Regions from separate parts of the Cohaesibacter intestini genome, predicted to be linked through region 3. Evidence: predicted binding sites of a transcription regulator. Region 3 holds the regulator's gene; each other region holds the start of a gene.
What was found. Region 3 encodes LexA, which represses DNA repair genes until DNA is damaged. Its sites were predicted from a motif close to TGTTCNNNNTGTGTTCNG; they were not measured.
Positions count from the first base shown of each region.

Region 1 (9,951 bases), on a different contig from region 3:
TGGTCTCCACCCACAATCTGGGGTCGGTGCCGGAATTTTGCGACCGTACCATCATGGTCAATCGCACGGTGCTGGCCTCTGGTCTGACGAGCGATGTTTTCACTCAGGCCAATCTCGAAAAGGCCTTTGGCGGGGTTCTGCGCCATTTCATTCTGGGTGGCGAAGAGCTGCATGATGATGATGATACGCGTCAAGTCACCGTGCTGACCGATGATGAGCGGCCGCTGGTGCTCTATGGCGAGGCCGAAGAGACCGATGGCGATGCTGCTGGCCATGTGTCCGGCAGCAAGGGGTGAGACATGGAGACACTGCTTGAACCCTTTGCCTATGACTATATGCGCAATGCAATGTTGATCAGCACGCTGGTCGGAGCCATTTGTGCCTTTCTGTCTTCCTATCTGATGCTCAAGGGCTGGTCGCTGATTGGCGATGCCTTGTCCCACTCCATCGTGCCCGGTGTCGCCGGGGCCTATATGCTTGGACTGCCTTTCTCGATTGGCGCATTCATTGCCGGCGGGTTGGCCGCGACCACCATGCTGTTTCTCAATCAGCGTACCAAGCTGAAGGAAGACACGATCATCGGGCTGATCTTTACCTCCTTTTTCGGGCTCGGCTTGTTCATGGTGTCCCTGTCACCAACCTCGGTGAACATTCAAACCATCGTACTGGGCAATATTCTGGCGATCACCAAAAGCGACAGTTTGCAGTTGCTGATCATTGGCGGGGTGACCCTGACGATCCTGTTGCTCAAATGGAAAGATTTGATGGTCGCCTTCTTTGATGAAAGCCATGCCCGGTCCATCGGGCTCAATCCCGATTGGCTGAAGGTTTTGTTTTTCACCTTGCTCAGTGCTTCGACGGTGGCGGCCTTGCAGACGGTGGGGGCTTTTCTGGTGATTGCTATGGTGGTGACACCGGGGGCGACAGCCTATTTGCTGTGTGATCGCTTTCCACGGCTGATTTTGGTGTCGGTGCTGATTGGTTCTCTTACCTGTTTTGTTGGTGCCTATATCAGTTACTTTCTGGATGGGGCGACGGGCGGCGTGATTGTGGTTCTGCAGACGCTGATCTTTCTGGTGGTTTTTCTGCTGGCCCCCAAGCATGGCATGCTGGCCGCCCGCCGCAAGGCGCGCGAGGCACTGAAGCCCAAGGAGACGGTGGTATGAGCGACTTTCTCGATATGGCCTTGATGCCTTTTCTGTTTCCTTTCATGCAGTCGGCCTTTTGGGTGGCGGTGATTGTCGCCGTACCAATGGCGCTTTTGTCCTGTTATGTGGTGCTGAAGGGCTGGTCCCTGATGGGGGATGCCATTTCCCACGCCGTCTTCCCCGGCGTAGTGATCGCCTATCTGTTGAATATCCCGCTGGTCATCGGGGCCTTTTGTGCCGGGATGTTTTGTGCGGTTTTTACCGGTTGGCTGAAAGAGAATAGCCGGGTGAAGGAAGACACGATCCTCGGGATCGTCTTTTCAGGCATGTTTGCCTTTGGCATTGTGCTCTATCTGAAAATTGAGACAGAGGTGCATCTCGATCACATTCTCTACGGCAACATGTTGGGAGTGCAGTGGCATGAGCTGATGACTGCGTTGCTTGTCGGACTGGTGACCTGTGCGTTCATTTTGCTCAAGCGGCTTGACCTGTTGGCCTATGCCTTTGATCCGCAACATGCGATGGCCATAGGTCTTCCGACGCGGTTTTTGCATTATGGATTGCTGGCGGTGATTTCTCTCACCGTGGTGGGCGCTTTGACGTCGGTGGGGCTGATTTTGGCGATTGCCTATTTGATTGCACCCGGTGCGATTGCCTTCTTGCTGACCCGCACCTTCAATGCCATGCTGATCGTTGCGGTGGTGGTGGCTGTGGGCTGTTCGATTGTTGGGGTCTATCTCAGCTTCTTTCTCGATAGTGCCTCGGCGCCCACCATCGTGCTGGTCATGTCCACCCTGTTCGTGATCAGCTTTGTGATGAGCTTGTCACGCAATCGGGCGATCTCACGGCAAATGGTGGTTTCGCGCGGTGGTGATCATCACTATCACCCGTAAGGGGCGTGGTGGGCCTGCCTTGCGCAAGTTGTGAACAGCAAAGCGCGTTTATGGATCTGCTGTTTCGGCTTAGTGATTATCCGGGGCTTGTTTGTGACGGGAGAGTGGGAGTATCCCTGTCGCAGATTTGAGTTGGAGGAATCATGTCTGCTTTTACCTTTCGAACCACGCCCTGCATCCGTGCGGAGGCTGGGGTGTCAGCAAAGCTTGGCCCGGAGATTGCCGCCCAGTTTGGCCGTTCGATCCTGATCGTGACGGACAAGGGGCTGGTGGCAGCCGGGCTGCTTGCCCCCTTTATCGCGTCTTTGGAAAAGGCAGGCGTCAAGGTTGCTGTGTTCGATGAAGTGGTGGCGGATCCGCCCGCCTGCATCGTGGAAGCGGCAAAAGCCCATGCGCTGGACCATCAGGTGGAGGCGATCATCGGCTTTGGTGGTGGCTCATCTCTTGATGTGGCCAAGCTTGTCGCTCTGTTGGTTGGCGGCGGCGAGGCTCTGGAGGATCTGTATGGCGTCGATCAGGCCAAGGGTAACCGCCTGCCGTTGATCCTCATTCCCACCACTGCCGGAACAGGGTCGGAAGTCACGCCGATTTCCATCATCACCGTTGGTGAAGGGGAGAAGAAAGGGGTGGTGACGCAGCAACTGATCCCTGATTGGGCGGTGCTGGATGCGGAGCTGACCCTTGGGTTGCCTGCTGAAGTGACGGCAGCGACCGGGGTGGATGCGATGGTGCATGCCATTGAGGCCTATAGCTCCAAGTCTCTCAACAACAATCCGATTTCAAAGGGCCTCGCCAAGGGGGCGCTTGAGTTGCTCGGGGCCAATATCGTGGCAGCAGTACGCGATGGCAGCAATCTCCAGGTTCGCAGCAACATGCTGTTGGGGTCGCTGATTGCAGGTCAGGCCTTTGCCAACAGTCCTGTGGCGGCGGTGCATGCGCTGGCCTACCCAATCGGCGGGCTTTATCATGTGCCGCACGGGCTATCGAATGCGCTGGTTCTGCCCCATGTGATGGCCTTCAATGCAGCCGTTTGTGATGAAGCCTATGGGAAGTTGGCCCCGCTGGTCTTCCCGGATCTGCGGCTGGTTGCGCCGGATCGCCGGACGGCCCAGTTCGTTGCCCGGATGGCCGATCTCTGCTCGGAATTGGGGCTGAAAACCCAATTGCGTCAGGTGGGGATCGAGCGCAGTGATCTACCACATCTGGCGTCAGAAGCCATGAAGCAGACCCGCCTGTTGGTCAACAATCCGCGCCCAGTGGATGAGGTCGCAGCCTTGGCGATCTATAAGGCCGCTTGGTAGAGCGCGGGGCTCCATTCATCATCTCAGCTGCGCTTGAGGCGCTCCAGCGTCTCATGCAGGCTTGAAAGAAAGCGCGAGCGGTCGGCTTTGGAAAAAGGCGGCGGGCCGCCACCCACTTCTCCCTGCTCGCGCAAATCGGCCATCAAATTGCGCATGGCGACAGCCGAGCCGATGCTGCTGTCGGTGAAGGGTTTGCCGTTGGTGCCAATCACTGGCGCACCCTTGTCTATGCAGCGCTGGGCCAGCAAGATATCGGCGGTGATCACCACGCTGTTGCCGTGCGCCGCGTCGGCAATGCGATCATCGGCGACATCCGGGCCATCCTCAACCTTGATGAAGGTGACCGGCTGGTCACGGGGGATGCGCATGAAGCTGTTGGCGACCAGCGTGACCGGCACCTGATGCCGCTCGGCAACCTTGTAAATCTCTTCCTTCACCGGGCAGGCATCCGCATCAACGAGAATCTCGAGCGGCTTGGTGTCTTTGCTCGTCATTGTCTTGCCTCTTGATTCCGTTAGCTGCGATCGATGAGACAGATCTGGATGTCAGCGACGTTGGTACCGGTCGCGCCGATCTCGATATGATCGCTTGAGGCTTGCAATGCCTTGTAGCTGTCATTGTTGGCCAGCAGGGCCGCAGGGTCTGTATCTGCATCTCGCATTCTTGCAAGGCTATCCGGATCAACCAGCCCTCCGGCACTGTCGGTCGGGCCATCGCGGCCATCGGTGCCACCGGACAGGAACACCCAACACCCGGTGATTGGTTCGGCCTCTGCGGCCAGAGCAAAGCGGGCTGCCAGTTCCTGATTGCGGCCCCCCTTGCCATCACCTTTCAGGGTGACTGTGGTCTCTCCGCCCCAGATATAGGCTGTCTTGTGACCATTTGGGGCTTCGGCCACTGCGTCACGCAGCATGGGCGCGACCTCTTCGACATCGCCCTCGAGCAAATCATCGAGGATCAGTCCACGCCAGCCCATTGGCAGGGCTTCGAGAATGGCTTCAAGGCTGATGGCGTTCGAACCGATCAGGCTGTTGCTGCTGTTGGACAGATCGGCGGGGGGGCTGTCTTGCTCGCTGCTGGCTTTGGTTTCAAGGGCCGTTCGTACCGCGCCGGGCAAGGCATCAAGCAAGCCCTTGTCTGCGAACAGGGCCATGGCGTCCTTGGCAGTTCCCAGCGGCGGGCTGGTCGGGCCGGAGGCGATGGTGCTCAGATCATCGCCGACTACGTCTGAGAGAATATAGCTTTGCACCTTGGCCGGGTGGGCCAATTGGCTGAGACCGCCACCTTTGAGCTGCGACAAGGTCTGGCGGACGAGGTTCATTTCATGGATGGCGTAGCCATTGGCCAGCAGCAGCTTGTTGACGGCGATCTTGTCCTCAAGGCTGATCCCGTCAATCGGAGCAGGGACAAGGGCGGAGCCGCCGCCGCTGATCAGCACGATCACCTGATCTTTAGCCGTTGCGCCTTCTAGCAGAGCGATGATGGCCTGACCGGCGGCAAGGCCATTGGCATCTGGGACCGGGTGTCCGGTGGCAAAGCAGGAGGCCCCATCAATCGCCTTGGCATTTTCATAATTGGTGACCACCAAGGCCTCAAAGGGCGTGCCGTCGGGCAGGGCCTTGAGGCAGGTCTCCGCCATGGCGTTGGCGGCCTTGCCCAGCGCAATGATCAGGTAACGGCCGGTTTCAAGCGGTAGCAGAGGGTGCTTTTCAAAGGCGCGTGCCAGCCCATGGGCCGGATTGGCCGCATCCACACCCACCTGAAATAACGCCAGAGCCAGATCTCTCAAGGATTGGTTGTCCTTCTGCTGCTCTGCCATCTGCTTCTCTCCCTTTGGCGTGATTTTCTGTCATCGAATTTGGGCAGACTATAGAAGTGGCCACAGCAAAGGGCCAGAGTTTATGGGTGGATTGTTGGGTGAGGCACAAAAAAATAATGCCCTGCTCCCAAGTGATCGGGTGCAGGGCATGAGGGTCATCCGGGCGGGTCCGATTGCATACGTTATCGGGGAGAGGCAGTATGCGTTTCGGCGGCCCCCCGTCGCAGATGACGGTGCCTCTGGGGAGAGGCTTCGTTGGCTCACTTACGAAAGCAACTTTAATACTTTCGTCTTAGCCGGGGAAGTTATACCTTTGAACAGGCCTGTCCAATCCCCAGATTTTCCACTCGATCCCCAGATTTCCGCCATTCTTGCGGTCAGATGGTCATTCTTCGCCACGGCGATAGAATGTCATGGATTCCCAGTCGCGGCGGTCCGGATGGATGCGTGGCTCGGATTTGCCTACATTTTTGAAGATGTTGAGGGCGAAAGAAAAGGGCGTGCTGTTTTTGTCGAACATGGCTTACCTCATCATGCTGTTTCGAGCCTGCCTTGGCCCGAATTTGCGCTGCATTCTGTATGATCTTTTCAGCTGGTTTGATGTCTAAATTCCGGGGCTGATTGGATCGGATGCTGTGGTTGCTGTGTGTGTTTTCTGTCTGTTGTTGGCTCTATTCTGCCATTTTTCGAATTTTTCGGAAGAGATGATTGTGCGACACACCTATGCATAAAATGCATGGATATATTTTTCGGAATGCAAAATAATTATGACGATGCAAAAGGCTGACGGGATTGACTTTTTGTGATACGTTCTCTTTATGTTCCTTTTTGCCCGGTTTTGGCGTTGCTTTTGTTGATGCATCCTCCGGGCTTTCACTGGTGCTTATCAAGGAGGGGTTTCTCATGTCTCAGTCTCTTTCCCAGTCTTTGGCGGATGCTTTTCCGCTGAAACAGGGGCGGGTGCATGAAGTGGTCGGCCATGGGGGGGTGGTTTTTGCGGCGATCGCTGCCGGTATGGCCCGTTGCCCCGATCGCAAGACCGGGTATCAGGCACGGGCTGTTTTGTGGCTGGTTGAGGGATGGCGCAGCGATCAGCTCAATCCGCACGGGCTGGCTGCCTTTTGTGACCCGGAGCATCTGCTTTTGGTACGGGTGCCCGACCACAAATCGATGCAGGCCTGTGCCGAAGAGGCCTTGCGCTCCGGTGCGGTGGCGGCTGTGGTGGCGGAAATGGCGCAACCGGTTTCCTTCACCGCCGGGCGACGGCTGCAGCTGGCTGCTGAAGAGGGGCGGGCGACGGGTATCCTGTTGATTGGCGAGGGGATGGGGACCAATGCAGCGGAAAGCCGCTGGCATTGTGCACCGCTTTTTCGGCAGACTCCTGCGGACTCCTCCCTGTCATCCTCTGCAGGGCGGTCTGGTGACTCGACTCTGCAACGCTGGCAGATTATAAAGAACAAATCAGGAACATTGGGAAGTTGGGATATCATCTGGGATGCAGAGACGCGTCGTGTCATTGTGGTTTCCGAGGCTGGCGAGCGACCGCATTATGCGGCACCAACCGGCGATGATGCCTTTTGCGCTCACGTGGCAGCAGAATAACACCGAGCGCCTTTATTGCCTCAATGGGCTGGCCGAGCAGGAGGGGTTGGAGCGGGGCATGGGACTGGCCGATGCCCGCGCCCTGTGTCCAAACTTGCAGACCATGCCGGCGGATCAGGACGCCGATCATCAGTTTCTTCTGTTGCTGGCCTGTTGGGCGGGGCGCTATTGCCCTTGGGTCGGGCTGGAAGGGGAGGATGGCCTGGTGATGGATGTCACCGGATCGACCCATTTGTTTGGTGGCGAGTTGGCTTTGCTTGAGCGGCTTGAGGAGCGGCTGGGCCATGCGGGCCTGTCGGTGCAAATGGGGCTGGCGGAGACACGCGGCGGGGCGTGGGCGCTGGCTCATTATGCGCAAGACCGGCCGTTGTCCGAGCGGCTGGTGGCGCCGGGTCAAAGCTTGTCGGCGCTCGGGGCCTTGCCAGTGGCGGCCTTGCGGCTTGAGGACAAGCTGGTGACCGGGCTGTTGCGGCTGGGGGTGCGCAGCATCGAAGAGCTTTATGCCTTGCCGCGCGCGACACTGACCCGGCGCTTTGGCCTTGAGCCTTTGATGCGGCTCGATCAGGCCTTGGGGCATCGGGAGGAAGCGATCTCGCCCCTGTCGGAACCGGCCCATTATGGGGTGCGGATGAGTTTACCCGAGCCGATTGGCCTGACCGAGGATGTGATGGCGGTGGCGGGGAAATTGCTGGACCGGCTTTGCGACAAGCTGGACCAGCGCGGCGCTGGCGCGCGGGTGTTGCAATTGACCATGCGGCGGCTCGATATGGCGGCCAGTCAGGTGGAATTGCGCCTCGCGCGCCCGATGCGGGAGGCCGAGCGGATCCTGCCTTTGTTCGAACGCGGGGTTGGCGAGGTGGATGCAGGCTTTGGCATCGACATGGTGCGGCTGGAAGCGCTGGCCGTCGAGCCGATGGCGGCCGAGCAGACGGTGCCTGCTGCACTCGTTTCTCAGATGGACGCAGGAGCGAAGAACAAGGCAGTCTCCCAGCCGCTTGATGATCTGATCACCCGGCTTGGCAGTCGGATCGGGCTGGACAATGTGTTGCGCTTTTTGCCCGCCGACAGCCATGTGCCCGAGCGCAGCTTTTCGCTGCAGCCTGCCGCGTGGAGCATGGCGGTGGATGAATGGCCCAAAGCTGGATCCAAAGCAGCTCCTGTTTCTGGCCCAGTCTCTGGCCCTGTTTCTGGCTTACCGCGCCCTGTGCGGCTGTTTCCGCCCGAGCCGATTGTCTTGCCCCTTTCATCAGACGAGCACATCGCCCGGCGAGAGCCTCCGGCCCATTTCCGTTGGCGGCGGATGCAGCTGGCAGTCAGTCGAGCCCGTGGGCCGGAACGGATTGCACCGGAATGGTGGTGGGATGATCCACTTTGGCGGTCGGGTTTGAGGGACTATTGGTGGGTGGAAACCCGGCAGGGCTGGCGCTTGTGGCTGTTTCATACGCCGCAAAATCGGCTGACCCATTTGTCGAGCTGGTTCGTGCAGGGGGAATTTGCATGAGCGCCCCAGATGATCAGGTGCAGAGCAAGAACGCTGGCACAGCGGCGCAAGGAAAGTCAGCCCAAGGAACACCGGCCAGCGGCCCGCATCCCGGACCTCAGCCCGGTGCGGTTTCTGCGCAGCAATTCGAGCAATTGCGACCGCAGCTCTATTCCGAGCTTTGCGTGATGTCCAATTTCACCTTCCTCAAGGGCGCTTCGCATCCGGAGGAATTGGTGACACGGACCGCTGAACTGGGATTAGAGGCGATCGCCATCACCGACCGCAATTCACTGGCCGGGGTGGTGCGGGCTTATTCTGCGCTGAAAGAATTGCAGCGCGAAAGCAACGAGGCGATCAAGGTGCGCTCGAGCCAGCGGATCAATCCCTCGAGCCGCGCGGTGCTAGACACTCCCCATCAGCAGCCTTTGACCCGGCCCGAAGGCGTGAAACTGCCCCGGCTGATTGTTGGGGCACGGTTGGTGCTGGAAGATAGCAGTCTTGACTGGGTGGCGCTGCCGACGGATCGGGCCGCTTACGAGCGGCTGACCCGCTTGCTGACCCTTGGCAAAAGGCGGGCGGGCAAGGGCGCGTGCCATTTGCTGCATGGGGACATGCTGGGCGGCTGTTCGGGGATGATGTTGATTGCCCTGCCGCAGCAAGGGCTTGGCCATGGGGATGTGGTGGCGCACATCAAGGCGGCGGTGCAGCGCTTTCCCGGCTCGGTCTTTTTAGGCGCGGCGCCTGCCTATAATGGCTCGGATCAGCTCTATTTTGATGCTTGCTCAAGCCTTGCCTATCGGCTGGCCGCGCCGATGGTGGCGGTGGGGGATGTGTTGATGCATCACGGCAAAAGGCGGCAACTGGCTGATGTGCTGACCTGCATGCGCGAGCATATCACCATCGATGAAATCGGCGCGCGCGCCCTGCCCAATGCGGAGCGACGGTTAAAGGGGGCGGCGGATATGGTGCGGCTTTATCGGCGGCATCCGGCGGCGCTCAGGCGGGCCAATGAAATTGCCCGGCGTTGCAATTTTTGTCTCAGCGAATTGAGCTATCAATATCCCGATGAGGTGGCGGGGGACGAGGGGCCGCAGGCGCGGCTTGAACGCCTGACCCGGCAAGGTCTCAAGCGGCGCTATCCGCAAGGGGTGCCAGAGCAATCGCAAAAGCTGGCCGACAAGGAGCTGGCGCTGGTCGAAAAGCTCGGCTTTGCTGCCTATTTTCTGACGGTGCATGACATTGTTGCCTTTGCCAAGGGACAGGACATTCTGTGTCAGGGGCGTGGGTCGGCGGCCAATTCCATTTTGTGCTATGCGCTGGGCATCACCGATGTGGCGCCGGAAACCATCACCATGGTGTTTGAGCGCTTTGTCTCGGAGCATCGCGGCGAGCCGCCGGATATTGACGTCGATTTCGAGCATGAGCGGCGCGAAGAGGTGATCCAGCATATTTATCAGAAATATGGTCGCCACCGGGCGGGGCTTTGCGCCACGGTCATTCATTTCCGCTCGCGCTCGGCGATCCGCGAGGTCGGCAAGGTGATGGGGCTGTCGCAGGATGTGACAGCGGCTCTGTCCGGCCAGATCTGGGGCTGGTCAAATGAGGGCGTCGATATGGGGCGGATGCGGGAGCTGGGGCTGGAACCCGGCGATCGGCGGCTGATGCAGACCTTGCGGTTGATTGCCGAGATTGTCGGCTTTCCGCG
Region 1 covers NZ_QODK01000004.1:280,216-290,166, forward strand. Annotated here, with positions in the region: gene DSD30_RS15915 (manganese/iron ABC transporter ATP-binding protein) at 1-296, shown strand, start outside; gene DSD30_RS15920 (metal ABC transporter permease) at 300-1,166, shown strand; gene DSD30_RS15925 (metal ABC transporter permease) at 1,163-2,041, shown strand; gene DSD30_RS15930 (iron-containing alcohol dehydrogenase) at 2,185-3,342, shown strand; gene DSD30_RS15935 (YaiI/YqxD family protein) at 3,366-3,836, opposite strand; gene DSD30_RS15940 (glycerate kinase type-2 family protein) at 3,857-5,161, opposite strand; gene DSD30_RS21980 (hypothetical protein) at 5,547-5,681, opposite strand; gene DSD30_RS15945 (ImuA family protein) at 6,065-6,763, shown strand; gene DSD30_RS15950 (Y-family DNA polymerase) at 6,711-8,264, shown strand; gene DSD30_RS15955 (error-prone DNA polymerase) at 8,261-9,951, shown strand, end outside.
Region 1: a site for LexA is predicted at 5,970-5,987, ahead of DSD30_RS15945 (ImuA family protein). Genes of this name have one in related genera too.

Region 2 (9,951 bases), on a different contig from region 3:
ATTTTGTCAAAACTAGGGACGCCAGACCTCTACACCCTGTTGCATTCTCTTCCCGAGACAGCATGATTATGGTTAATGAAAGATTAAATAGTCGTGAACGGACAGATCGGGGCCGCCAAACTTTCCCCGCATGGGGACAGAATGCCACTTACGCACTTCCCCATAGAAAAAAGCGAGACTCCATCAGAGCCTCGCTTCATTTTTCTGTTCTTGCGACCTGCAAATCGCAGCGGGTCATGGCATGGGGCTAAATCCCGAATATCTTGCGCATGCTGTCCGGCAGGCGTCTTGGTCGCCCTTCCCGGTTGATCACCACAACTGTGACGCGGGCCGTGAAGATCACCTCATCGTCGCGCAAAATCTTCTGATCAAGGATCATGCGCGCGCCTTTGACCGCCTCGACTCGCGTTTCAATCGTCAGCATATCGTCGATATGGGCGGACTTGAGATAATTGATATCCATATGCCGCACGGCCAGCGCCACCCGCTCTCCGTTTTCATCGGAATCAAGCTTGGAATGCTCGATGCCCAAGAGGCGGATATAATCCGAGCGGCCTCGCTCTATAAAGCGGATATAGGAGGCGTGATAAACGATCCCGGAAAAGTCGGTGTCTTCATAATAGACCCGCACCACCTGACGGTGACCAAAATCGGTGAGACGGCCAGCAAGATCCGGCCAGTTTTCTTGTTCATGATGCTCCGGCATCATCCAGTCCTTCAGCAAAAAGTCCCATTTGCGGAGGGGTGTCTTTTTGAGGCACAGCCAGACCCAAATGGGCAAAGGCCTTTGGCGCCAGCAGGCGTCCGCGCGGGGTGCGCTGGATAAAACCCTGCTGGATCAAATAAGGCTCAATGATTTCTTCAATGGCGTCCCGGGGTTCCGAAAGCGCCGCGGCTATGGTCTCTATACCGACCGGCCCACCACCAAATGAGGTGGCAATCAGGATCAGGTAGCGTCTGTCTAGGGCGTCAAGGCCCTCATTGTCAACTTCCAGCATTTTCAAGGCTCGGTCTGCGACCTCGCGGCTGATCTCGCCGCCCGCCTGCACGATCGCCACATCACGCACCCGGCGCAGCAAGCGTCCGGCGATGCGCGGGGTGCCACGCGACCGACGCGCAATCTCAACCGCACCATCCTTGGTGATGCCAACGCCCATCAAGCGCGCCCCACGGGTGACGATATATTCCAGCTCATCGACCGTATAAAAATTGAGCCGCACCGGAATACCGAACCGGTCACGCAATGGCGTCGTCAAAAGCCCCAGCCGGGTGGTCGCCGCCACAAGGGTGAATTTTGCCAGATCAATCTTCACCGAACGGGCCGCTGGCCCCTCACCGATGATCAGATCGAGCTGAAAATCTTCCATTGCAGGATAGAGGATTTCTTCTACCGCCGGGTTGAGCCGATGGATCTCGTCGATGAAGAGAACATCATTCTCTTCCAGATTGGTCAGCAGAGCCGCCAGATCACCTGCCTTGGCAATCACCGGACCGGAGGTCGATTTAAAATTCACCCCAAGTTCCCGGCTGACAATCTGCGCCAGCGTCGTTTTACCAAGCCCCGGAGGGCCGACAAACAGCACATGATCAAGCGCATCCTTGCGGGTGCGAGCCGCTTCAATGAAGATCGACAGATTGGCCCGCGCCTGCGCCTGCCCGACAAAATCATCGAGCATTTGCGGCCGCAAGGTCCGGTCGGTATCTTCCTCGGTTGTTTGGGCCGAAACCAGGCGGTCATCATCCCCGATCATTGGCTAAGCTCCTTCAGGGCGAGGCGAATGAGCGCTGCGGTGCCCAGATCATCCCCTTCCCGTTTGATGACGGTGGCAACCGCCGCGCTTGCCTGCAGCTGCCCATATCCCAGATTGGACAGGGCCGAGACGGCCTCCGCCATGGCTTTGGGCGCGGCTGCACTGTCCATTTCGGCCTGCAGATTGGCAACCGCACCATCGGTTGCCGCCAGCGACGGCGTCTTGTCTTTCAACTCAGAGACAATCCGCTGCGCCACCTTGGGGCCAACCCCCGGCGTGCGCGCCACCATCGCTTTATCCTGCAAGGCAATGGCCGACGTCAGTTCGGAAATTTTCAACGTAGAAAGTATGGCAAGCGCCACCTTCTGCCCCACCCCCTGCACGGTCGTCAACAGGCGGAACCAGTCCCGCTCCAGCGTGGTGGCAAAGCCAAACAGCTTGATCTGATCTTCCCGCACATGGGTCTCGATCAGCACACTCGCTGCCTCACCGACCGAAGGCAAGGCCTGCAGGGTTTGGCCAGAACAATGGACCTCATAACCGACGCCACCCACATCGACAATCACATAGCCGTCGGCATATTCGTCGATCAGACCTTTCAGCTTGCCTATCATGGTTCGGCTCTCCGCTTCTTATCCCAGCCCGGCCTTCAGGCGATCTTCAGGGCTTTCTGTTTGCGCTGATGGGCGTGACAAATGGCAATGGCCAGCGCATCGGCGGCATCTTCGCTGTCGAAATGGGCTTTTGGCAACAGCATTTTGACCATCACCTGAACCTGTTTCTTGTCCGCATGGCCAACGCCAACCACGGTCTTCTTGACCGCGTTCGGTGCATATTCAGCCACTTCCAGCCCCCTTTGCGCAGGAGCCAGCAGGGCAATGGCCCGCGCCTGCCCCAGCTTCAGGGTGGCGGCAGCATCCTTGTTGACAAAAGTCTGCTCAACGGAGACTTCCTGCGGCTGGTATGTTTCCAACACGCCCCAAATGCCCGTATGCAATTCCAGCAATCGCGACGCCAGATCAAGCTTGTTATTCGAGGTGATCAGCCCTGAGCCAACAAAAATCAGCCGATTGGAGACAACATCAATCGCACCCCAGCCAGTGCGGCGGAGCCCGGGATCAAAACCAACGATTCGGACAGGATGTTCTTTCATAGCTCTTCATTAGCCCGGAAATATGAACAATACCAGAACAAACTCGCACTTCAAACAGGAATTGACAATTGCAGGCACCATGAGAAAATGGCGCTCACCTTCAGGATTTTGCACCCTTCTCGCCAACGCAATAAAGCATCTTTTCATGACCGACATCAATCTGCCTCTGATCATGGGCGCCTCCCTGCTCGCCATGGCAAGCCCCGGCCCGGCAACACTTGCCATTGCAGCGACCTCAATGTCCCATGGCCGCAAACACGGTCTGGCACTGGCCAGCGGAGTGACAACCGGATCCTTCCTCTGGTCTCTTGCCGCCGCTCTGGGCATGGGCGCGGTGATGGCTGCCAATGTCTGGCTGTTTGAAGTGATGCGTTATTTCGGGGCCGGTTATCTGTTGTTTCTGGCCCTGAAGTCTGCGCGTTCCGCCATGACGCCAACAGGGCTGGAGCAACCAGTGATCGAGACGGCAGAACTGAGTCTGGGCAAAAGCTACCTCAAAGGGCTGGCAATCCACTTGACCAATCCCAAGGCCATTCTCTTCATCGGCTCAATCTATGCCCTTGGCCTGCCAGCGGAGGCCACCCCGACCGACCTGATTACCGTTGTCCTGCTGCTTGGCAGCCAAAGTGCTCTTGTTTGTCAGCTCTATGCATGGATATTTGCCAGCCGCCCGGTCGTCAGTGGCTATCGCAAGACAAGACGCGCCCTTGATGCAGTCTTTGCCATGCTGTTCGGTGTTGCCAGTCTCCGCATTCTGACCAGTACCTTTGGGCACTGAATAGCACGCCAATGTGCCACAAAAGACAAAACCCCGCTTGGCGGCCAAGCGGGGTTTCTTTTATTCCGTCAACAGGCAAGGCTTAGCCTTCCAGAGAGGCCATCACTTCGTCGCTCATGGAGAAGTTGGAATAGACATTCTGTACGTCGTCGTCATCTTCCAGCGCATTCATCAATTTCATGATGGTGGCGGCTTTCTCTGCGTCAACGTCGATCTCGTTCTGTGGCTTCCAGATGGCTTTCTGGGATTCCGCTTCCTTGCCAAAGGAATCTTCCAGCGCCTTGCCCACTTCGATCATGTCTTCAAAGGCGGTGTAAATGGTGTGGCCTTCCTCATCGCTGACCACATCGTCTGCGCCCGCTTCAATGGCCGCTTCAAGAACCGTGTCTGCATCGCCCACATCCGCAGGATAGACCAGCTCGCCCACGCGATCGAACATGAAGGCCACAGACCCGGTTTCACCCAGAGACCCGCCATTTTTCGAGAAAGCAGCGCGCACGTTGGAGGCGGTGCGGTTGCGGTTGTCGGTCAGCGCTTCGACGACAACAGCGGTGCCGCCCGGGCCGTAGCCTTCATAGCGCACTTCATCAAAGTTGCCCTCGTCACCGGCCTCAGCCTTTTTAATGGCGCGGTCGATATTGTCTTTCGGCATGGACTGGCCGCGGGCGTTCTGAATGGCCAGACGCAAACGGGCGTTGGAGTCAGGATCGCCACCGCCCATTTTGGCTGCGACGGTGATTTCCTTGGAGAGCTTGGAGAACAACTTGGACCGCTTGGCATCCTGTGCACCCTTGCGATACATGATATTCTTGAATTTTGAATGGCCTGCCATAATCCCTAAATCCGTAAATTCTGTCTCATCGCGCCCAAGGCGCATCAAATTTGTTGCAGGTGATGCCACAAGAGACCAGCAAAGATCAAGCGATCTGTTGCCAGAGCCTTCAAAGACTGGCTGTTTCGTTAGGATTTTTCCCAGAAGGACGGAATATGCGGGGATAGATGCCCGCCAATCCGCAACGGCTCGACAGCAAGGGCAAGGCCGGTTCCATCCTCAATATCGACGGCCACACCGCAGAGGGTCGGATCACCAAGCGCTGGCGTAAAGCGCGCGGATGGAACCTTGCGCAGGAAGCGCTGTACCGGCTCTTCCTTCTCCATGCCAAGCACAGAATCATAGTCACCAGTCATGCCCGCATCCGACATATAGGCCGTGCCAGAAGGCAAAACCCGATAGTCCGAGGTTGGCACGTGAGTGTGGGTGCCCACCACCAAGCTGACCCGCCCATCGAGAAAATGTCCCATGGCCTGCTTTTCCGAGGTCGCCTCGGCATGAAAGTCGACCACGATCGCATCAGCAAACTCGCCCATCGGGCAGGCTGCCAACTCCTTCTCGACAGCAGCAAAGGGACAGTCCAGCGCATCCATATAAACCCGCCCCATGGCATTCATCACCAGGATATTGGCGCCATTGCGGGCAGTATAGAGATTGGCGCCCTTGCCGGGTACGCCGGAGGGGTAATTGACCGGCCTGAGGAAAGCAGGCTGCCGCTCGCAGAAAACCAGCGCATCGCGCTGGTCCCAGGCATGATTGCCGGTGGTGATGACATCGCCACCCGCATCCAGCAGATCCTGAACAATGGTCTCTGTAATACCGAATCCGGCGGCGGAATTCTCGCCATTGATGACAACGAAATCGATGCCATGGGTCTCAACCAGCCCCGGCAGTTTATCCTGCACGATCGTCCGACCGGCCCGGCCGACAATGTCCCCAATGAATAACAGTCTCATCGCGTCCTGCCTTCAGCGCGTCGCGCTGTCTTCTTTGGCCAAGCAACCACCCCGGAGGCTGCAAGGCTCTACAAACTGAGAAGACATGATGCGATCACGTTTGAGGATCCATCAAACGACGCATCATTGAGCGTCAGGATGGGTCCGTAGCAGGGGAGTGAATGATACCGGCCTCGGTCACGATCATATCCAGAGGCAGGTCATAAAGACCAACCGGCACCTTGTCCAGTTTTTGCAATGAAAAAGCCAGTCCGAAACATTGCGGCCTTTGCTCAGCCTCAATCAGCCCGGCAATATACCGATCATAATATCCGGCCCCGTAACCAAGCCGATTGCCGCGAGGATCAAAGGCCAACAGTGGCACGATCAGGATCTGCGGCTCGACAATCAGGGCCGAAGGGTCCGGTGCGAAGGTGCCATAGCCTCCATCCACCATCGGGCAATCGGGAAGCCATTGACGAAACACCATCTCACGATTTGCCAATGTCGCAGGCAAGGCCAAATCCGCTCCGGCGGACCGCAGCGGATCAACCAGGGCAAGGCAATCGATTTCAGAGCCAATTGGCCAGAAAAGGCCTATCATGACCCCTTTGACATCATCCAGTTGATCAAGCAGAAGACGGGCTGCCTGTTCACTATGCACCGCGCGCTCCGCATGGGGCATGGCATCGCGCAGCACCCGCACCGTGGCACGCAACTGCGTCTTTCTGTCGATCAGTCGCATTTCATTCACGCCGCGTCCTCCCCGAGTTCACCATGATCATCCCATGACGAATGCCCCGCGACAATGCGCTGCCTCAATGATTCACACGCTCCCCAAGTCATCATACGAAAAGCCAACGAACAGGAAGCGAACAGAAAACAAAAGAGCGGCTCCCTTCATCAAGGAGCCGCTCTTGCAATAGGAAGCCGCAGCGACCGTTAAAGCTTTTCTGATCCTGGGACACCTTATGTTAAGGTGGGGGCCAGTTGAAGAGGACCACGGTCCCTATCAGCGCCAGCTCCCTTTCGGATCTTTAAGGCCCCGAGGAAAAGTAGCTTCTCACGTGAAGTGCAGCAAGCAATGGAATATATAGGAAGGGCGGTGGGAATTCCAGCCCACTGCGACAAGATTTTCAGCTTTCCAGCAATAAGTGTGACAAGCGCTCCAACTGCTCGGCGGCCTTGTCGATTCGGTGCGCCAACTGCTCCTGATCGCCTTCATTCTTGACCTGAACAGCCGACCGGGCTTCCCTCAGCGCCGAGACCTCCTGATCCAGATGCTTGACCCGGCCGTCCAACTCGGCCAGTTGGTCCATCGCCATGATCCCGGCCATCACCGTCAGGCGCTGATCACCAATTTCGCCGAAATTCTCTTTCAACTGATCAATCAACTCGTCAAACCGGCGCGCCAGCGACAGCAGATGGTCTTCCTGTCCGTCTTCGCACGCCATGCGATAGGCGCGACCATTGATACTGACACTGACCTGAACCATAGCCTTCTCCGGTCATCCCTTCACAGATCAGCCACCATGCTGATCCAGAACGGCCCGAACTGATTCCATTGCGGAGACCAGTCGTCGGGACACTTCTTCATTTGCACCTTCAAGGCGCTCTGATCGCGATTGGGCGGATTTCAAAGATTGCGTCAAAGTTTCGCGCTCCTTGCTCATCCGCTTCAAATCGCCCTGCAAGGCATTGAGAGACAAAGCCTTATCCTGCCTTTTGTCAACCGCCCGTTCGAGGGACGCAATCGCCTGCTCAAGCCGCACCAAGGCGTCCTGAACCGCTGGTCTTTCAGACATACTTCCCCCAACCTTCCCCCAACACGAAAAACTCTCACTTGCATTGCCACTCGCCACCGCCACAGCAAGGGGTCCGCAGCCCAATCCCGATTGTGCCCCCTCTTTGTCAGACAGGGTCAAACGGACTGGCATTCTGGCCTGCTTTAGCGGAATGCACCCCCAGCGTCCAGCCATCCCACATCGCTTTGATGTGTTTTGGGCACATCTTTCATCGGGCCTTTCTTGCGCCAAGTCCCGGCTCTGTTGTCGTTTCTGCCTCTGGCATCCGCGATGGGGCATTTTGAGGCCAGCCCGACAGGCACGATCAACCATGGCATCCCCCGATGCCGTTCAGGAAAGCGATTCAAACCCGGTGAATCAGGCCAAAAATATGGCTAAATTTGAATCTAGGTGACTTCTGCCAGTCCCGTCAATGCCGCCTCTTCGTCAACAGTTCCAGTCCACAGGGGATTGTCTGGAGCGCAAAAATCAGCCTTTTTGCTAAGTCTAGGGCCAAGTTGAGATTGACTCTTCGCCCACGAGTGATAAATGTCTCAGCGTTTGTTTCAGCCTCTGTCTGCCGGGCTACAATGAGGCAGGGCAGGTCCTGAATGGCATGATCGACTACGATCACTCAACTGGCGGAGGGGGCACTAGGTTGGGATTTCCCTTGCTGTCACATTTGATAATTCCCAAAAGCAGAGTTCATGAGCAACATGGATAAACAAACCCGCATGGCACATGCGATCCGCTTTCTTTCAATGGACGCCGTTGAAAAAGCGAAATCAGGTCACCCTGGTCTTCCAATGGGTGCAGCCGACATTGCGACGGTTCTTTTCACCAAATTCATGAAGTTTGACCCGACGGCCCCGAAATGGGCTGACAGAGACCGCTTCGTCCTGTCCGCCGGTCACGGTTCAATGCTGCTATATTCTCTGCTGCATCTTCTCGGCTATGAAGACATGTCGATTGAGGATCTTCAGAATTTCCGCCAGATCGGCGCGAAAACCGCGGGTCACCCGGAATTTGGTCATGCGTGCGGCATCGAAACCACCACTGGCCCACTTGGTCAGGGTCTGGCCAACGCGGTTGGCATGGCAATTGCCGAGAAAGCACTGGCAGCCCAGTTCGGCTCCGAGCTGGTTGATCACTACACCTACGTGCTGGCTGGTGACGGCTGTCTGATGGAGGGCATCTCTCAGGAAGCCCTGTCTCTGGCAGGCCACCTCAAGCTCAACAAGCTGATCCTCTTGTGGGACGACAACAATGTCACCATTGACGGTGCCGTGTCCGTGTCTGATTCCACCAACCAGTTGGACCGCTTCAAAGCGTCTGGCTGGAACACCGATGCCATCGACGGCCATGACCACTCGGCCATCGAGAAAGCCATTGCTGCCGCTCAGAAGAGCGACAAGCCAACCATCATTGCTTGTAAAACCACCATCGGTTTTGGCGCGCCAAACAAGGGCGGCACCTCGTCCGTTCACGGCGCTCCATTGGGTGCAGCGGAAATTGCCGCTACCCGCGAAGCGCTGGGTTGGGAAAATGAGCCATTTGATATTCCGTCCGACATTCGCGACGCATGGCGCATTGCTGGCCTGAATGCCGCTCATGGCCACAAAGAGTGGCAGAAGCGCTTTGAAGCTGCCGATTCCGAGCTGTCCGCCGAGTTTGAACGCCGCATGCGTGGCGACCTGCCATCCGGCTTCGAAGATGCCATGGCAGCCTACAAGAAAGAACTGGCAGCCGAGCCCAAGAATGTTGCCACCCGCAAAGCCTCCGAGATGGCCCTCAATGTCATCAACGGTGTCCTGCCGGAAACCGTCGGCGGCTCTGCTGACCTGACCGGGTCGAACAACACCAAAACCTCGCACACCGTCTCCATCACGCCAGACGACTTCTCCGGTCGTTACATGAACTGGGGTATCCGCGAGCATGTGATGGCCTCTGCCATGAACGGCATGGCCCTGCATGGCGGCGTCATTCCTTACGGTGGCACCTTCCTGGTCTTTGCGGATTACATGCGCGGTGCTATGCGCCTCTCCGCCCTGATGGAACAGCGCGTTGTCTATGTCCTGACCCATGATTCCATCGGTCTGGGCGAAGACGGCCCGACCCACCAGCCGGTCGAGACCCTTGCCTCCCTGCGCGCCATTCCAAACATGCAGGTCTTCCGCCCTGCAGACGTGTATGAAACCGCAGAATGCTGGGAAGTCGCCATTCAGTCGGAGCACAATCCGAGCGTCCTGTCCCTCACCCGTCAGGGTCTGGAACCGGTTCGCACCGAATATTCCGATGACAATCTGTCAGCACGCGGCGCCTATCTTCTGTCCGATTGCGACGGGGAAGCCGACGTATCGATCTTTGCTTCCGGCTCTGAAATCGAAGTCGCCATGGCAGCTCAGAAAGCCCTTGCCGAGCAGGACATCCCGGCCCGGGTGATTTCCGTGCCTTGCTTCGAGCTGTTCGAGAAGCAGTCCGCAAACTACCAGCGCGAAACGCTGGGCAGCGCCAAGGTCAATGTTGCGATTGAAGCTGCCATCCGCATGGGGTGGGATCGCTTCATCGGCTCTGACGGCATTTTTGTCGGCATGGACTCGTTTGGCGCTTCCGGCCCTTACAAAGAGCTTTATGAGAAGTTCGGCATCACCGCCGAGAATGTCGTTGCACTGGTTGCAGAGCGCCTTAAAACGTCATAACTTTTGAAGCAAAATGTCA
Region 2 covers NZ_QODK01000004.1:90,470-100,420, reverse strand. Annotated here, with positions in the region: gene ybgC (tol-pal system-associated acyl-CoA thioesterase) at 248-706, opposite strand; gene ruvB (Holliday junction branch migration DNA helicase RuvB) at 690-1,751, opposite strand; gene ruvA (Holliday junction branch migration protein RuvA) at 1,748-2,365, opposite strand; gene ruvC (crossover junction endodeoxyribonuclease RuvC) at 2,401-2,904, opposite strand; gene DSD30_RS15060 (LysE family translocator) at 3,050-3,682, shown strand; gene DSD30_RS15055 (YebC/PmpR family DNA-binding transcriptional regulator) at 3,765-4,514, opposite strand; gene DSD30_RS15050 (TIGR00282 family metallophosphoesterase) at 4,643-5,470, opposite strand; gene DSD30_RS15045 (5-formyltetrahydrofolate cyclo-ligase) at 5,604-6,194, opposite strand; RNA gene ssrS (6S RNA) at 6,373-6,533, opposite strand; gene DSD30_RS15035 (cell division protein ZapA) at 6,586-6,945, opposite strand; gene DSD30_RS15030 (DUF4164 family protein) at 6,973-7,254, opposite strand; gene tkt (transketolase) at 7,941-9,932, shown strand.
Region 2: a site for LexA is predicted at 2,927-2,944, ahead of ruvC (crossover junction endodeoxyribonuclease RuvC). Genes of this name have one in related genera too.

Region 3 (9,951 bases):
GGTAAGCGAGACTATCTGGCCAGTGATGTGAAAGAAGCTCTCAGGCAGAGTGGTCTGGCGCATATACTTGCCATTTCAGGGCTGCATATGGCGCTTGTTTCCATGTCGATCTTTTGGGGCGTGCGGGCCCTGTTTGCTTTGGTGCCGCATTTGGCCTTGTCATATCCGATCCGACAATGGGCTGCGGCCATCGCCCTTATTTGTGCTGCAAGCTATCTGGTTCTGTCGGGTGGGTCGGTTGCGACGATCCGGGCTTTTCTGATGATGGCGATTTTTCTGATCGCAATCATATTGGGGCGTCCGGCACTGACCCTGCACAATCTGGCATTGGCCCTGATTGCGGTGATCCTCTTTCAGCCCTATTCGATGGTTGAGGCGGGCATGCAAATGTCCTTTGCTGCCACCGCTGCACTGATCGCCTCCTATGATCGAATACGGGTGATGCGCATTGCTTATCGGGTAAAGCAGGAAGACAGGGGAACGCAATATCACGCGTCCGGCCTGCACTGGATGGCGCTGATACGCACGGCGGTGCGCTGGATCGGCGGAATCGGCGCAACTTCCCTGATTGCGGGTGTCGCTGTGTTGCCCTTTTCCATTGCCCATTTCCAGCAGATGGCTCCCCTGGGCCTGATTGCCAATTTGATGGTGATGCCGATCATCAGTCTGATTGTCATGCCGTTTGGGCTGGTTTCCGTCGCACTGGTGCCCGTTGGGTTGCAGGCGCTGACATTGCCTCTGGTCGGCTGGGGACTGGAGCGGGTGATTGCGTCTGCGCGTTGGATTGCCGAGCATACAGATGAACAGCTGTTGGTGGTCAGTGGGCAGGGTATGGTCTTGTGGCTGTTTGTACTGGCGATTGCGGCCTATGCCATCCACCGTGGTGGGCTTGCTTGGCTGGCGCTTGCTCCGATTGGGGCCGCTCTGCTGGTCTGGCATCTGGTCGTGCCTGCCGATCTCTGGATTTCTGGCAATGGCACAAGGGTGGCCTATCGAGGCACAGACCAGAGATGGCATCAGATCGGCTCGAAACGCGTCACGATTGATTTTGCCTCTTTGTTGCATTTTGACGGTGATGCCCGCTTGCTGGCCGCAAACCGAGCAGAAGACGACCCTCATGCCGAAGGCGAACGGAATACCTCCGGGCTACGCGCTGCTGTGCGTGTGACAACACGCCATGAGGAAGAGGGCAAGGTGCCCAAGGCGGGATGTGACCGGTTTGCTTGTTTTGCTGCTGGTCTCCATCGGGCGGATGGTCGTCCTACAGCGCTTTCGATTGGTCTGGTGCGCAAGGCGTCTGCCTTTGACGAAGTGTGTGCCACGCACGACATCATCGTCTCGAAACTACCTATTCCTGCCGCATGTGCGGGACCTCGCCATCGCATTGGACCGGATGAGTTGGCAGAGGGGGGGGGCCGTTTTGTCTGGTTTGAGCAGATTGCAAGACCTGTCGTGGACAAAGGCGGCAAAAGCTCAGTGTCGAACGCCAAGGAGACAGCAGCGAGACGGCCAATAAAGTCTTATGATGGCACTGCGGCAAGCCATCACTGGGAGCTGCACGAAGTTGCATCCTTCATCGCGGGGCGTCGCCCTTGGCAATGACACATATTTGGCAATGACGCTTACTTGGTCATCGGGCCATAGGTGTCTTGATCAACGGTGGCATTCAGCAACCGCGATATCGAATTAGACACCGTGATGCCCTGCGGGCCTTTGGCCTCCCAAACTGGGCTCGCCAAAGGATTTGGGTGGCCTATTGTGTTGAATGCTTTGAGGCGATCGAACCAACCGCGATTAGTATTGACGCATTAGGCCAACAAGCTTGCCCTGCACCCGAACACGATCCGGTCCGAAAATCCGGGTTTCATAGGCCGGGTTTGCTGCCTCCAGTGCGATGGAGCCGCCTTTCTTGCGCAGGCGCTTCAAGGTCGCCTCTTCATCATCAACAAGTGCGACAACGATATCACCGGAGACCGCATCGTCGGACTTCTTGATCACGACGGTATCGCCATCAAGAATGCCCGCTTCGATCATGGAATCGCCGCGCACCTCAAGCGCGAAATGCTCGCCACCGCGCAGCATGTCAACAGGCACGGATATGGTGTGAGACTGATGCTGGATTGCGGAAATGGGAACACCGGCAGCAATGCGGCCCATGACAGGGACAGAGACGCCGCTGCTTTGTTCGTCGGCAACCGGTTTGCTGGCGGGAGGGGTTTTCTTCTTGCCCAAACCGCCCTCTACGACGGAGGGTGAGAAACCACGGGTGGCGGAATGAAGAGTAGGGCTGTTCGCTTCTGGCAGCTTGAGCACTTCGAGTGCGCGAGCGCGGTTGGGCAGGCGGCGGATGAAGCCTCTTTCTTCCAGCGCCGTGATCAGGCGATGAATGCCGGATTTGGAACGCAGATCGAGGGCATCTTTCATTTCGTCGAAGGAAGGAGGAACGCCGGTTTCCTTGATGCGCTCGTTGATGAACATCAGAAGTTCATGCTGTTTTCGCGTAAGCATTGCTGTCTCCTGTCTGAAGCAAAATGCCCGGCTGAGAATCAAGCGAGACATCTGTGGCACAAATCACGAACAAACCATATCTGTTCCCTCTGTGTTCCGCAAGGGGAAATTCTGCATTCGTCGCATGTAACCGCGGTTTCTTGCCTTGCGCTGCTGTTCAAGGTGGGAGGGTGCCAGTCAGGACACAGCCTTTGTGCCTTTGTTGGCGGGATCATTTTCCATAATCCAGTCGGCAACAGCCTTGGCGATTGCGTCATAGACAGACTTGCCGATGGCTTCGCCAATGGCCGTATGAAGGCCGGCAAAGCAAGTGTCGCCGATGGGGGCGGCAATGGCGATGCAATCCGTTCCTGTGCCCGTCGCAAGGCCGGTCGGGATCGCATAGTGGGCGTCGCAAATGGCCGCTGTCCGGGCTTGGGTGGCAATCGAACTGGCTTCGAGCATGGCGGCTTTGGTCAGGCCTTCGCTAAGCAGCACGGCAATGTTGATGGTACCCCAGTCCTTGTCCTGATGATCAACCCGCGCGCCGATCCGTTCTGCGTTCGACAAACCGACTGTTGCGACACACAGCGCTGATACCTCGTCCACTTCTGCAGACGCAATCTCATATCGAGTGATGCTGCGTGAGGTGAGCATCGTGACTGCATTGGTGAAACCGTTTTTGTCCTGCTCATGCTGCAGCCATGTGCGCACGTCCAGGTCAACCGGCAAATCATGGTTCTTGACTTCTCGCCACAGGATACGGTCGGCCTCGACAAGGCCGGGGCGGTCGATGGCCCAACTCAACACACGCATGGTCCGGGAAAACTGGATCGTCAGCCAAGGGCAGGCGAGTGTGATGGAAGCAAGGGGAGAGGCTGGATTTGTCACGGGGCGTCAATCATCTATGAAAGGGACGGTCGGCTCGACCGAGACGCAAGTATGCTTACCCGGATTGCCTTATTTCCCCTTCTTAGATGACTCGATTGCGCCCGTCGATTGGCTCAAAGGCGCTGCCCCGGCCTATCAGCAGCCATTGACGAAGGTCAGGATCGGCCATTGCTTCTGCCTGACGGCCTGTTTCTTGATCCAACCGATGCCATCATTGAGTTTGATGCGACACCAAAGACCGTCAGAAGTGAGACTGCAGAAGGTTGCCTTGACACAACTCTCCGGTTTGAGGACTGCTTTGACCGTGGCATTGTTGCGGGGCTCGCTGCGGACGTTGAGATTGACCAGTGCCTTGATGTCGGCCGTTCCGTCGGTGCCCATCGCTGGGGGGGCGAATTGTCGCGGTTTGGCACAGGTTTGGCCATAGCCAAGATAGGAACAGCGAATAGCCTTTCTGGAGGCTGTGACCTGTTGTGCCAAAGCTGCCTTTTCCAGAATGAGGGGCATTCCACTTTGCAGGAACCTTCCGGAAATGCGCTGTTGGTTGCCACCAACCGCTGCCAGAGGGAGTTTTTTGTCGTCAACGAAGATCAACTGATTGTTTTTCAGCGTCCAGCCGCGAATGCTTGCCAACTGATTGATGCAGTTTTGCGGCTTGATGGGATAGAGCGCGTCTTGCTCTGTGGCTGAGAAAGACAAAATACACTGCCCCTGAGCGGCATGGCGCTGGTCATAGGTGATCCAGTCCCCCGCAAAGGCCTGCGCCACCGCGTTGGTGGATTGGGCCACGGATGGGGTTGGTAGCTGACCCAGCAGGATCAATGCAATGGCAGGCAAGCAAGAGGCGAAGCGTTTTATAAAGTATTTCATTGGTCTATCAGACTTCAAACATTGAGGTGAAAACGGGCTAATCTGGTCTGGCCAAAGCAGGAGCGGGCCGATTGGAAAAGGCAATCAATGGGGCGATAGAGACTTGCCACCGGGCCAAAGCCGTTGTCTCTGGGCAAGGATTTTCTGGCCGGATCGGATCGTCAATGTGGCGGTGACTGCATCCTCATCGGTGACTTTCAACTGGATGCGGGCAATTGCGTTTCCCTCGGTCTGTCCCGGTTCGATAACGCCTGCCTGACGGCTGGCAACGGAGCCGCTTGGGCCCTTTTTCTCGACCATCAGTTCGAGCGTCGTTGCCAAGAAGGCGTCGCCCTTGGTCAATGAAACAAGCGGGCTGATCGTCAGCACGTCTTTCACCATGAAAAGCTGAATGTCCGCCTGCCTTACATCATTCGCAGTGATGCCCGAGCGCGCCTCAACCGCGCCCGTGGCTGCAAGGGGCAAGCCCAAAAAGGACAAGGTGAGCCACTGGGGAACTTTCATGTCGCATCCTTCTCTCATGACAATGCAATTGACCTCTGATCGGAATCAGCGGGATGTCAGGGTCGATTGGGTGATGCTGACAGAGGCCCCATTGGTCACGATGAGTGCCGGGACGGTCGTCGAAGTGTTGTTGCCATTCACCGTGTAGCTATATTCACCGGCATTGATGCCCGTCACCTGAAGCTCGGTGTTGTTGTTGTCGCCATTCTGGGTGAGGGACGCGCGGACATTGTCTGTCGGCAAGCCGGTGGTGCCAATCGCAACTGTGCCCTGATTGCTGTTGCCCTGCTGCAGGACGTTGACCTCGGACAAGGAGCCATTGATGGTGGCGTTGGCTGTGTTGTTGCTGCCATCTTGCAGAATGGCGGCGAAGGAACCACCGGTCAGGCCGGAATTGATGGCAACCGTGGCATCATTGTTGCTGTCGGTGATCTGGCCACCCTGCTGGAGAAAGACCACGCCGCCTTCGCCCTCGAGAGTGATGTTAGCCGTGTTGCCCGTACCGATCTGGGTGGCCGGGTTGGCAAGAGCCCCGGCCTCATTGGTGGTCAGGTCGATCCGATTGAAGGTCGTGTCTTCAAGCGTGAGACCGGGAACCAGATCTACACCGCCAACTTGGCTGTTGTTGGCGTTTTGTTGGTCAACGAAAATCTCGTTGGCTGTGCCTTCCTGTTTCAGGATCAGGACATTGCTGTCGCCAGCATGCGCAGGAAGGAGTGTCAGACCGCAAATGGCTGCGGCCGTGATGCCCAATGTCGTATGCGATCGTATCTTCATGTGCCGCTCTCCGTTTGTGACGGGCACATCTCAGAACGAACGTTGCGAGATACTTATGGCGTTGCCATTGCCCATCTGACTGATGCTTGCGTGGTTGTTCTGGCCGACCTGCAGAATGGCGGCCTGATTGTCAAAACCTTGAATGGTGGCGGTCAGGCTGTTGCCTTGGCCGTCTTGCCTGGCCGCAAACAGATTGTCAGATCCCTGAATGTCGATCTGCATGCTGTTGCCAGCGCCTGTTTGCTGCAAGTGACCGGGCTCCAGTCCGCTATCAAGGGTGATGCCGCTGAAGGCGCTGCCAATTGCACCACCATTGTTGTTGCCGGTGATCGTGATCTCCATGAGATTGCCTTGGCCAAGTCCCATGGCAGCCGATTGTTCGAGAACCAGACTGTTCGTGTCTCCAGTTACAATCAGGTCAAGCGTGTTTCCTTCCTGATTGGTCGCGGACAGCAACGTGATGACATTGTCGTCCTGTGTTGCATGGGCCACCGTGCTTGATGCTAGCAAAGCGGCAGCCATAACCATTTGTTTGATCATTTCCTCATCCTGAGCTGGTGTCGTTTGAAACCATCAGAACAGGAAAACTTTACTCGCCTCTTATTCGCCGCAAGAAATCGACATATATGGCCGCTTTGTTGGTTGCAGAGTGAATCTTAGATTAAACTAAGGCGATTATATTGTCTATGTTGCAACCTGTTTCTACTGCAGGATGACAGCTTGGTTGTAATTGCCGGTCTGGCGAAGAAGGGTATAGTTCAAATCGCCCGACTGAATGACCACTGCCTGATTGTTGTCGCCGATAATTTCGCCTTCGATCACATTCTGATTGCCATTCTGGGAGGTGGCAAATTTGTTAAAGTTACTGTTTTCGGTGGCAATCCGGATGCTGTTCTGATCGCCGGATTGTCGGATGTCTCCGGGCTCAAGACTGCCAGCATGGGAAAGAGCCAGTTCGGAAAAACCACCCAAGGCGGGATCATTATTCTGATTGCTGCGGGTGATTGGCGCGACGCCACCGTCAAAGGACACGTCAATGATGTTGTCATTGCCGTCCTGTTCGATGAAAAGGCTGTTATTGTCGCCGCGGCTCGAAACGGCAGTGGCGTTGAGATTTCCGGTCTGACTAAAATCATAACGGTTGCCATCGCCGATCTGCAGCAAGGCGACTTCATTCTCCTCACCGTCGACCGTTCCGCTGATGACATTGCCATCGCCATCCTGCACAAAGCCATAGAGATTGGCGACGGATGCGCCGGATGTTACGAAATTGAGCATGTTTTCGTCGCCAAGTTGGCGCAGTTCTGCCTGGGCCACTTGCAGCAGTCGGGTGACATTGTTGGTAAACTGCCCAAGCCCTCCCATTCCGTCACCGCCATTGTCATCGCCTCCCAGCGTGATGGTGGCAAGATTGCCGACCACGCCCATCAATGCGTTATTTTGCAACAGGGAGAAAACCAGATTGCGCGAGCCGGTCATGGTGACGATCGCCCGGTTGCCCGTGCCATCCTGTCGAAAAGTGTCAAGGCGATTGTCGGTGCCGTCTTCCTGGGTGACGGTTGCCCCGTTGCCCGAACCGAACTGGCGCAGATCGCCCACCTGATTGGCGGCTTCCTGCTGGGTGATGGTCGCCAGATTGTCGGTGCCGTCCTGAACCAGAATTTGCACCCGGTTGCCCGTGTCGCCTCCATTGGATCCGTCATACTGAGAGATGGTCGCTATGTTGGCGCTGGTGCCGGTCTGGATCTGGAGAATTTCGCCCACCGTGTGAGCACTGTCGCCATTGCCACTGCCCACGGCACCAAGGATCGAGGCATCGGTCTGGGTGATGGTCAGGCTGTTGCTTGGCCCGGAAGCGAGACTGGTCGGAGCGACTTGTGATACCGCGCCAATGACATTCAGCCCCGTGCTGGCGGTGGATTGCTGGGTGATGGTCAGGCTGTTGCTGTCGCCCGTCTGATAGAGACCTTGAAGTCCCACGGCGCCTGCGCTACCTGTTGCGCCTGCCTGATTGGCATAGCCGGTCTGGGTGACCGCTACGTCATTGTTGCTGCCATCCTGCAAGACAAAAAGGGAACTGTCGTTCGCACCGACCATGTTGGCCTCACCCAACTGGTCTATGGCGACCCTGTTGGTGACACCGGTCTGGCCGATATAGACTTCATTGTCATTGGCCAAGGCGGGGCTTGCGAGCATGAGGAGCGCCATGGCGGATGTCAGGCGGATAACACTTGGCCGTTTCATGATGTCACCTCAAGCAAAGAAAAAGAAAAGATAGTAAATCAATCAAAATGGTCGGGCAGGAAATCCCGCCCGACCTGAAGGTCAGATGATTGTCGCTTATTGAGTGATGCCAACGATGTTGCCGGAGCCAACCTGGCTTACGACAGAATTGTTGTTGTTGCCATTCTGCGCAATTGCCACCTGGTTGGTGCTGCCAGCAGAGATGTCGACCTGAACATTGTTGGAGTCACCAACCTGAGACATGGCCAGAAGGTTGTTGTTGCTCAGATCGCCGGAGAGGCCGACATTCCACGTTGCCGTGTTGGACTGGCCGTTCTGAACGAAAGACCCAGTGGTGAGGCCGGTGCTTGAAGCATCTCCGGTGAAACCAACAGGGGATGCGCCATTGTTGTTGCCGAAAATGGTGATCGCTGCATTGTTCCAGCGTTTGCCAAACTGACGGACACTGAAGTCATTGCTGTTGCCGGTAACAGCAATGTCTGCCGTTTGCGAATCGTGTGGACCCTGATTGACGTCAATCGTGTTGCTGGAACCGGTGACATCCATGTTGGTCGTGCTGTGGTTCCCATTCTGGTAGACGGTCAAGTCGTTGGACCCACCCAGAACGGTCAGGTTTGCTGTCATGTCATCGCGGATCTGGTCAACGTCAATCAGGTTCAGGTCGCCTGTGATGCTTGCGAGGGTCGTGCTTGCGTTGCCATCTTGCACCACGTCAACACCATTGTTGTTGCCCGCAACATTCGTGGTGGCCGCATTGCCGTTGCCATCCTGAAGAATGTCGAGATCATTCGAGCTTCCTGCGACATCGACATCGACGTCGTTGTCCGTGGTCGATGCATTCTGTTGCAAGACATTGATATCGTTGGAGTCACCGCTGGTGATGTCAATGTCTGCAATGGTGCCGTCGCTTTGCCGCAGCAGGACATTGTTGCTGTTGCTTGGTGATCCGGCTGTGCCACCCAGGTTGATGTTGGCAAGGTTGCTGTTGGTGCCATCCTGCAGCACGCCGATATTGTTGCTGTCACCAACGATGCCTTCAATGGTCAGATCATTGCCCGTTGCAAGGTTGCTGTTCTGATATACGCCCAACTCGTTCGCATTGCCGGTGATGTTCAGAGCGCTCAGCGTGTTGACGCCGCCTTCTTGGGTGACGCCGAAATCGTTCTGGTCGCCATTGACATTCAGCTCAATCGTGTTGCCGGTGCCGTTCTGAATAAGCTCGCCGTTGGTAACCCCCACATTCGCTGCATACCCGTCGAGCGTTTCTCTCACACCGCCAATATAGGTCGAGCCATTGCTGCCACCAATGATCGTTGCGGTGATGCTGTTGTCATCATCGCCGGTGTTGGTTTGCGTGACGCTGTTCAGGTCGTTGGAGTAACCCGATTGGGTGATGGTCGTGGTGTTGTTGCCCGCGCCAGTGCCCGTGGTCTGATCGAGGTTGCGTACACTGTTCGAGTAACCGCCATTCTGTGTCACAGTTGCACTGTTGGCGCCTGTGCCCAACACCGCGTTCTGATCAACGCTGAAAACATTTTGATGCGCATGACTGCTTTGCAGAATTTCCAGGGCGTTGGAGTTTGTGTCGCCATTGTTGGTCTGGTGGGCATAGGCTTCGTTGTTGGTGCCACCTGACTGATCAATCAATGCGGTGTTTGCAGAGCCCGATTGCGTGAGGGTCGCATTGTTGTCTGCTGCGAAGGCGGAGGCAGCAACCGAAAGTCCTGCTGTTGCCGCTAGAAGGGCCAAACGAAGTTTTTTCATAATTAAGTCTCCAAAATCAAATGTCTATTTCAAGAGCTTCACCCATGTCGCCCGTGGCTTTAGCCAGCCCTTGGTGCAATGCTATCGTCAAACTCGATTGCAACCTGATTGTGTAATCGGCAACATTGCAATCATTTATAATTCATTAAGATACCAAGTCAATATAAAAGTTACCAAGTGGTTAATGTGTTAACTTATTGTATTAATTCGCTAAATATCGCCGTAAGCGTCATGTTTTCTAATATAAAACAAAAAGTCTGCAGCAGATTTTCGTTCTGCAACCTAACGCAACTTGAGATTTAAGGTGCGAATCTACCCTGATGGAGACTCGTTGCTTGAATAAGGTGGTGGAAGGCGTCTTGTTTTTTGCTTCACGGGTCTTTTTACTTTTGCCTTGGATGGGCGATATGTCCG
Region 3 covers NZ_QODK01000002.1:211,331-221,281, reverse strand. Annotated here, with positions in the region: gene DSD30_RS06535 (ComEC/Rec2 family competence protein) at 1-1,602, shown strand, start outside; gene lexA (transcriptional repressor LexA) at 1,795-2,508, opposite strand; gene DSD30_RS06525 (adenosylcobinamide amidohydrolase) at 2,686-3,378, opposite strand; gene DSD30_RS06520 (SH3 domain-containing protein) at 3,514-4,248, opposite strand; gene csgH (curli-like amyloid fiber formation chaperone CsgH) at 4,333-4,752, opposite strand; gene DSD30_RS06510 (hypothetical protein) at 4,798-5,529, opposite strand; gene DSD30_RS06505 (hypothetical protein) at 5,560-6,069, opposite strand; gene DSD30_RS06500 (autotransporter outer membrane beta-barrel domain-containing protein) at 6,232-7,773, opposite strand; gene DSD30_RS06495 (beta strand repeat-containing protein) at 7,870-9,537, opposite strand; gene DSD30_RS06490 (CsgG/HfaB family protein) at 9,850-9,951, opposite strand, start outside.